Regions from separate parts of the Mycobacterium sp. DBP42 genome, predicted to be linked through region 2. Evidence: predicted binding sites of a transcription regulator. Region 2 holds the regulator's gene; each other region holds the start of a gene.
What was found. The regulator LexA, encoded in region 2, represses DNA repair genes until DNA is damaged. The targets are predictions, from matches to a motif close to CGAACANNTGTTCG.

Region 1 (2,268 bases), on a different contig from region 2:
GGAACACCAGCAGCGCCAGGCCCAGCCCGATCGCGGCCGGCTCGCCCGAAGTGATGAAGACCCACGCGGTGCGCCCCAGCATCAGGAAGTAGACGATCAGCGCCAGGCACATGAAGCCGATCACCAGTTGGATGCGCAGCGACCGCGCGCCGTCACTCACGACAGGTCGAGCAGCGGTTCAATGCCGATGGTCATACCCGGCCGCTCGCTGATCTTGCGCACGGCCAGCAGCACGCCCGGCACGAACGAGGACCGGTCCAGGCTGTCGTGGCGGATGGTCAACGTCTCCCCCTGGGTGCCGAACAGCACCTCCTGGTGTGCGACCAGGCCGGCCAACCGGACCGAGTGCACCGGCACGCCGTCCACGTCGGCGCCCCGCGCCCCCTCCAGGCCGGTGCTGGTGGCATCCGGATTGGGCGGCATACCTTTTCGCGCCTCGGCGATGAGCTTTGCGGTGCGCGCGGCCGTGCCCGAGGGCGCATCAGCCTTGTGCGGATGGTGCAGTTCGATGATCTCGACCGATTCGAAATACCGCGCCGCCTGCTGGGCGAAGTGCATGGACAGCACCGCACCGATGGCGAAGTTCGGCGCGATGAGCACCGCGGACTCGGGCTTTGCCTTGAGCCAGGCCTCCACCTGTTCGATGCGGTCCCAGGTGAATCCGGTGGTGCCGACGACGGCGTGAATTCCGTTGTCGATGAGGAACTTCAGGTTGTCCATCACCACGTCGGGGTGGGTGAAGTCGATGACGACGTCGGTCTTGGCATCTGTGAGCAGGGTCAACGGATCGCCCATGTCGACCCCGGCCGAAAACGTCAGATCTTCCGCGGATTCAACCGCGTGCACCATGGTCGCGCCGACTTTGCCTTTTGCTCCGAGAACACCCACTCGCATGGTTGGGAGCCTACTGCCCGGGAGTGTCGGCGACATTGAGGGCGGTCCGAGAAAACTTTGACCTCATTTGTCACTGCAGCATCAAACCAGCCAGATCTGTCAGATGCTCGAACTAATGTTCGAAACATGGACAGCGGGGTAACCGGCAAGCTCGCCGCACTGGCGGCCGCAGTCGCCGACCTGCAGTCGATACCCTTCACCGCCCTGTCGGCCGCGGAGTTGCTCGACGTGTGCTCAGGCCTGCAGGAGGCCCGCAACCTGATCCCCACCATCGAGCACCCCGCCATCACCGCACTCGCCGAGCAGGGCACAGCGGCCCGCATCGGCGCGAAGTCCTGGCCCGAGGCGCTGCGTATCCGGCTGCGGGTGTCAGGGACGGAGGCGCGCCGCCGCTACCGCGACGCACTGCACTTCGCGCCCCGGACGTCGATTTCCGGGGAGTCCCTGCCGCCGTTGCGGTCAGCGACCGCAGCGGCCCAGGCCGGTGGCTGGGTCAACTCCGAACACATCGAGATCCTCGAATCGTTCTTTCGCAAATGCCCACAGTGGGTGGATGCGACCAACCGCGCCCGGTTCGAAGAGAAGCTGGTAGCCGTCGCCGCCCAAAACGCCCCCGAGGCCCTGCAGCAGTCGGTCAACGAGGCGCTGTATCTGTTGAACCAGGACGGACCTGAACCCGCTGACGAACAGTGCGCACGACGCCGCGGGATCGTCATCGGCCACCAACAGCCCGACGGTTCGTCGCGCATCTCGGGCTGGATCAACCCTGAACTACGCGCTGGCCTCGAAGCCGTCAACGCCAAAACCGCGGCACCGGGCATGTGCAACCCCGACGACGAGAACCCCTGCACCAGCGGCACACCCACCCAGGATCAGATCGATGCCGACACCCGCAGTCCAGCCCAACGCACTCACGACGCCCTGCTCGCCCTGGTCCGCAGCGCGCTGATGTCGGGCGGACTCGGCCAATACAACGGGCTACCCGTCTCGATCGTGGCCACCACCACCCTGCAGGAGCTGGAGGCCGGCGCCGGGGTCGCGATCACCGCCGGCGGCACCAAACTCTCGATCCCCGATGTGATCCGGTTGGCCGCCCACGCCTGGCACTATCTGGCCGTGTACGACAAACACACCAATATGCCGCTCTACCTTGGCAGAACACGACGTATCGCCACCCTGGCTCAGCGGTTGATGCTGTTCGCACGCGAGCGCGGCTGCACCCGGCCAGGATGTACCGCGTGCGGCAACAAGTGCCAGGTACATCACGCCCAACAAGACTTCGCCCAAGGCGGACGCACCAATGTTGATGAACTGACACTTGGTTGCGGTCCTGACCAACGTCTGGTGGGCCCGGGCAAATGGACGACCCGCATC
Region 2 (2,268 bases):
ACGACGACTTCGAACACGATCCATTCGACGACGATTACGACGAGGCACCCGGCCCACCGCACTACGACGACGGTCGCTACGACGAGGCGCGCTACGAATCGCGGGGATACGACCACGACGAATTCGCCGATGACCACGGCGCCGATACGTCGGGCAGCTACACGCCGAGCACTGCCTACGGTGCCGGCGAAGCCGCGACAGCGCGATTCGGCGGGCCGGGCGAGGACGTGGCGAGTGCGGCGGCGTCGCCGTATGACGGCCCCACCGACACCGCGATCCCGGTCAGCCAGTGGGCCGCGCCCCGCGGCCCCGCCATCGGTTACGGAGTCCCGGGTGAGGAGGAGGAACCGCCGGAGGATTCCGCACAGCTGGTCGGGGAGCGCGGCTTCGACGACGATGACGACTTCGACGACTACGAGGACTACGAGGACGACGACTACGAGGACGACGACTTCGGCGACGAGGATCTCGACACGCCCATCGATGCGGACTTCGAAGAAGTTGCCGAGGGCGAGGACACCGACGGCGAAATCGAAGCGGAGCTCGCAGACGACACGTTCGACACCGGGGCGTTCGCGGGGGCGACCGGCGGTGTCCCCGCGGCGCCGGGCTTCTCGACGCTGAGCGGCATGGCCCCGCCGAGCGACCAGGACAATGTCGACACTGCGCCCACCCGGGTGATCACCGAGGCCGAGGCATACAGCAGCACCGAGCCCCACAGCGGGCGCCATGCCGCCATCGAACTGGACGAGATCCCGAGCGCCACGGCCATTCACCTACCGCTGGACGACCCGAATCGTGCGCCGGAGGGCTACCCGATCAAGGCCGACACCAAGACCGGCCGATACTGGGCACCCGACAGTAGTGAGTATGACGATGCGGTCGCCGAGATTTGGTTCGCCAGTGAGGAATTCGCGCGCACCAACGGTTTTGTCCGAACCGACTGACCCAGCGTCCACGGGCTGAGCTACCGGGCTCCGGCCGCCTTTCGGTGCGGCCGGCCCGGCCATCGGTCCGTCAGATCTTGCGAATCACGGTGACGACCTTGCCGAGCACCGCTGCGTCGTTACCGGGGATCGGCTCGTATGCCGGGTTGTGCGGCATCAGCCAGACCTGACCGCGGGTCCGCTTGAACGTCTTGACGGTGGCTTCGCCGTCGATCATGGCTGCCACGATGTCACCGTTGTCGGCCACGCTCTGCTGGCGCACCACCACCCAGTCGCCATCGCAGATGGCCGCATCGACCATCGAGTCTCCGACGACCTTGAGCAGGAACAGCGAGCCCTCACCGACCAGTTCGCGGGGCAGGGGGAAGACATCCTCGACGGCCTGCTCGGCCAGGATGGGACCGCCCGCGGCGATGCGCCCGAGCACCGGAACGAAGGTCGGCTCGGGTAGTGCATCGGAACCGGTCACGTCGGTCGAGACCACCGCGGCGGCCGGATCCTCCGCACCGCGCACGTCGACCGCACGCGGCCGGTTGGGGTCGCGTCGGAGATAGCCCTTGCGTTCCAGGGTGCGCAACTGATGGGCGACCGACGAGGTCGAGGTGAGGCCGACCGCGTCCCCGATCTCGCGGATGCTGGGTGGGTAGCCGCGACTGGTCACCGATGCGCGGATGACGTCGAGAATCGTCCGTTGCCGGTCGGTGAGGCCCCCCTCGGCCCGGCGTGGACCCGCGCCGTCCGATTCGGCCGGGGTGTCGGTGCTGCCGTCCCTGCTGCGGTCGTCGCTCATGAGGCCGAATGTAGTCGTTGTTCGAACATTAATCAAACATGTGTTCGACGTGTGTTGTGGGCGTGTCTGCAGGTGGGTGCGGCGTGCGCCGCTGTCAAGGGGTGGGCGGGCCTGGTGGCCCGAACTTGTCGGTGGGCTGTTCTATCGTTTGGCAACAGTTCGATCACATGTTCTATCAATCGAACACTTGAGCGACTATGTTCGAACACAAGAGCGAAACGTCTCACCGAAAGGCAGTCAGATGGCGATCATCGATATCCCCGCCGATAGCCGTTCCCGCGCTGTTCGGGCCACTCCGCGGTCGCAGGGCCCCCGCGCCCAGTTCGGCGCTGGTGCTCCCAGGCCGTTGCGCCGGGTCCAGCGGCCCTCGCCCACGCGTCCCGCCGGCGGTTCGGTTCGCTACCGCGGGACCGGGGTGTTGATGTCGCGGGCGTCCCACCGCAGCCGGCCCATCACCCCTGTGACGACCGTCTTGTTGGCACTGGTGGCAGCCGGCATCACGATCTGGCTGGGTTTGGTGGCCCAACTCGG
Region 3 (2,268 bases), on a different contig from region 2:
CCCGCCATGAGGCCGAAGTCGGCGGCTACGTGGCTGCCGAGGCGGCAGCGCCGGTGCTCGCGGCAGGTCGGGCGGCCGTGGCCGCACTCACTGGGCTCGACGCCGCCAACGTGGTCTACACCTCGGGCTCCAACGATTCCCTGGATCTGTTGCTCGGCAGTTGGGCGGGGGAGCGCACCCTGGCCTGCCCGTCCGGCGAGTACGGGCCGAACTTGGCGATCATGGCCGCCAACGGTTTTCAGGTGCGCGCGTTGCCGGTTGACCGGGATGGCCGGGTCGTGGTCGAGGAGGCGTTGCGTGCCCTGGCGGCGAATCCTCCGGCGCTGGTGCACCTGACCGCGCTGGCCAGCCATCGTGGAGTGGCTCAGCCATTGGCCGAGATGGTCGCGGCGTGCCGCGAGGCGGGCGTTCCGATCGTGGTCGACGCTGCGCAGGCCTTCGGGCATCTGGACTGTAGCGTCGGCGCCGACGCGCTTTACTCGTCGTCGCGCAAATGGCTGGCCGGGCCACGCGGCGTGGGGTTCCTTGCGGTACAGCCCGGATTGGTGGCGCAACTGCAACGGCGGGTGCCGCCGGCCGACTGGGATGTGCCGGTGACGGTGCTGCAGAGTTTCGAGCACGGTGAGCACAATGCCGCGACCCGCGTCGGATACTCGGTCGCGCTGGGTGAACACCTTGCCGCTGGACCGGAAGTCGTCCGGGAGCGGCTCGCCGAGGTGGGCCGCACAGCGCGGCAGGTGTTGGCCGGCGTCCCCGGATGGCGGGTGGTGGAACCCGTCGACGAGCCCACCGCGATCACCACGCTGGAACCCACCGATGGCGCCGATCCGGCCGGGGTGCGCGCCTGGTTGATCGTCGAACGCGGAATCGTCACCACCGCATGTGAACTCGCGCGGGCGCCGTTCGAGATGGCCAAGCCGGTGCTGCGGGTTTCACCCCACGTCGACACGACGGCCGAGGACCTGGAGCAGTTCGCGGAGGCGTTGCGGGACGTGCCGTAGTCGACGGCGGTCACCCAACTCGTAGAACGACTTTCGGGTGATGTCGTCCCCGGTGTCCTCCGGATGTGACCCCTTGCGGTAGGTCATCACGAGGCGTAGGATCGAACACAAGTTCGAATAGAAGTTCTCCCCCCGGAAGGGCAACTGAGAGCTTCGCCCGCGCCACTGGCTCGACACGTTCCTGGGACGCCAGGATCTGCCGGAGTCGATGTTTGTCGACCGCACCGCACGCCCGCGTGCCACCGTTTTGTTGAAAGCTTGGGTATCTGTCATGGACGCCACCTATCTGGACACCGTCATCGATGTGCTCATCGATGACCTCACCCCGTCACCGACTCCCGACGAGGACGCTGATCGCCGGTTGTTTCATCTACTCGATAGTCCCCGGCGGGTGGTTGATGACCAGCCGCTGCTGGCGGTCCTCGCGGCTGCGGTCATCGCCGGCAATCTGTTCGATTTTGTGATCGCCCAGGCAGTCGCAGCGGCTGAACGCGCCGGGATCCCGGCCCGCCAACATCTACGCACCGGGGCGGACCTGTTGACTGGGCTGGGTGTGGCCCCTGCGGCGGCGTATCGGGCAGCACGAGTCGGACGCGTCGCGCACACCTTGCCCGCGGTGACTCGGCAGCAACGTCTCGGGGCGTTGGGCATCGACTTCGCAGATGCGGTCGGGAAGGGCGTCAAACACATCCACGACCGTGTCGAGCTATCCGACGAGGACAGGGCCCAGGTGGTGCGGGCCCTGATGATCCAGAACACGCCGTCGGCAGTGAACGCGAAGGCTCGCGAGATTGCGATCAGCCGGGCGTCGGCCCAACCAGCGCAGGAGGCGGTGGTGCCGGTCGCCGAGAACACCGACCTCAACGAGATGACCCTGAACCAGAACGACGACGGCCGCATCAGCGCCACCCTTGACCTCGATGCGCTCACCGGTGAAGAACTGTTCGCCGCATTGGACCCGCTGTGCCGGCCCGTCCCACTGCCGGATGGATCGCCCGATGCCCGCTCGACCACCCGGCGGCGTGCCGACGCGTTCGGGCAACTGGTCCGTGATTACCTGTCCCACTCGGGCCGCCCCAGCTCCGGCGGAGTGCTCCCGCACGTCACGCTCATCCGGCCCACCCACCCGACGACGCCTGCGGAGGCGGGGGTGTTCGGTCAGCGGCGCGTGGACAGGCTCGGCTTCACCGGGCCGATCAGCACCGCGACCGCGGACCTGATCGCGTGCGACTGCACGGCCGAGTCGGTCCTCATCGACGAGAACCAG

Region 1: a site for LexA is predicted at 1,003-1,016, ahead of E0T84_RS09815 (HNH endonuclease signature motif containing protein). Genes of this name have one in related genera too.
Region 3: a site for LexA is predicted at 1,104-1,117, ahead of E0T84_RS00825 (HNH endonuclease signature motif containing protein). Genes of this name have one in related genera too.

What each region holds. Positions count from the first base shown of each region.
Region 1 is NZ_VCMY01000006.1:214,138-216,405, reverse strand. Features, by position in the region: gene E0T84_RS09825 (hypothetical protein) at 1-160, opposite strand, end outside; gene dapB (4-hydroxy-tetrahydrodipicolinate reductase) at 157-894, opposite strand; gene E0T84_RS09815 (HNH endonuclease signature motif containing protein) at 1,021-2,268, shown strand, end outside.
Region 2 is NZ_VCMY01000011.1:59,646-61,913, forward strand. Features, by position in the region: gene E0T84_RS13485 (LGFP repeat-containing protein) at 1-947, shown strand, start outside; gene lexA (transcriptional repressor LexA) at 1,018-1,737, opposite strand; gene E0T84_RS13495 (LysM peptidoglycan-binding domain-containing protein) at 1,979-2,268, shown strand, end outside.
Region 3 is NZ_VCMY01000001.1:161,022-163,289, forward strand. Features, by position in the region: gene egtE (ergothioneine biosynthesis PLP-dependent enzyme EgtE) at 1-1,001, shown strand, start outside; gene E0T84_RS00825 (HNH endonuclease signature motif containing protein) at 1,273-2,268, shown strand, end outside.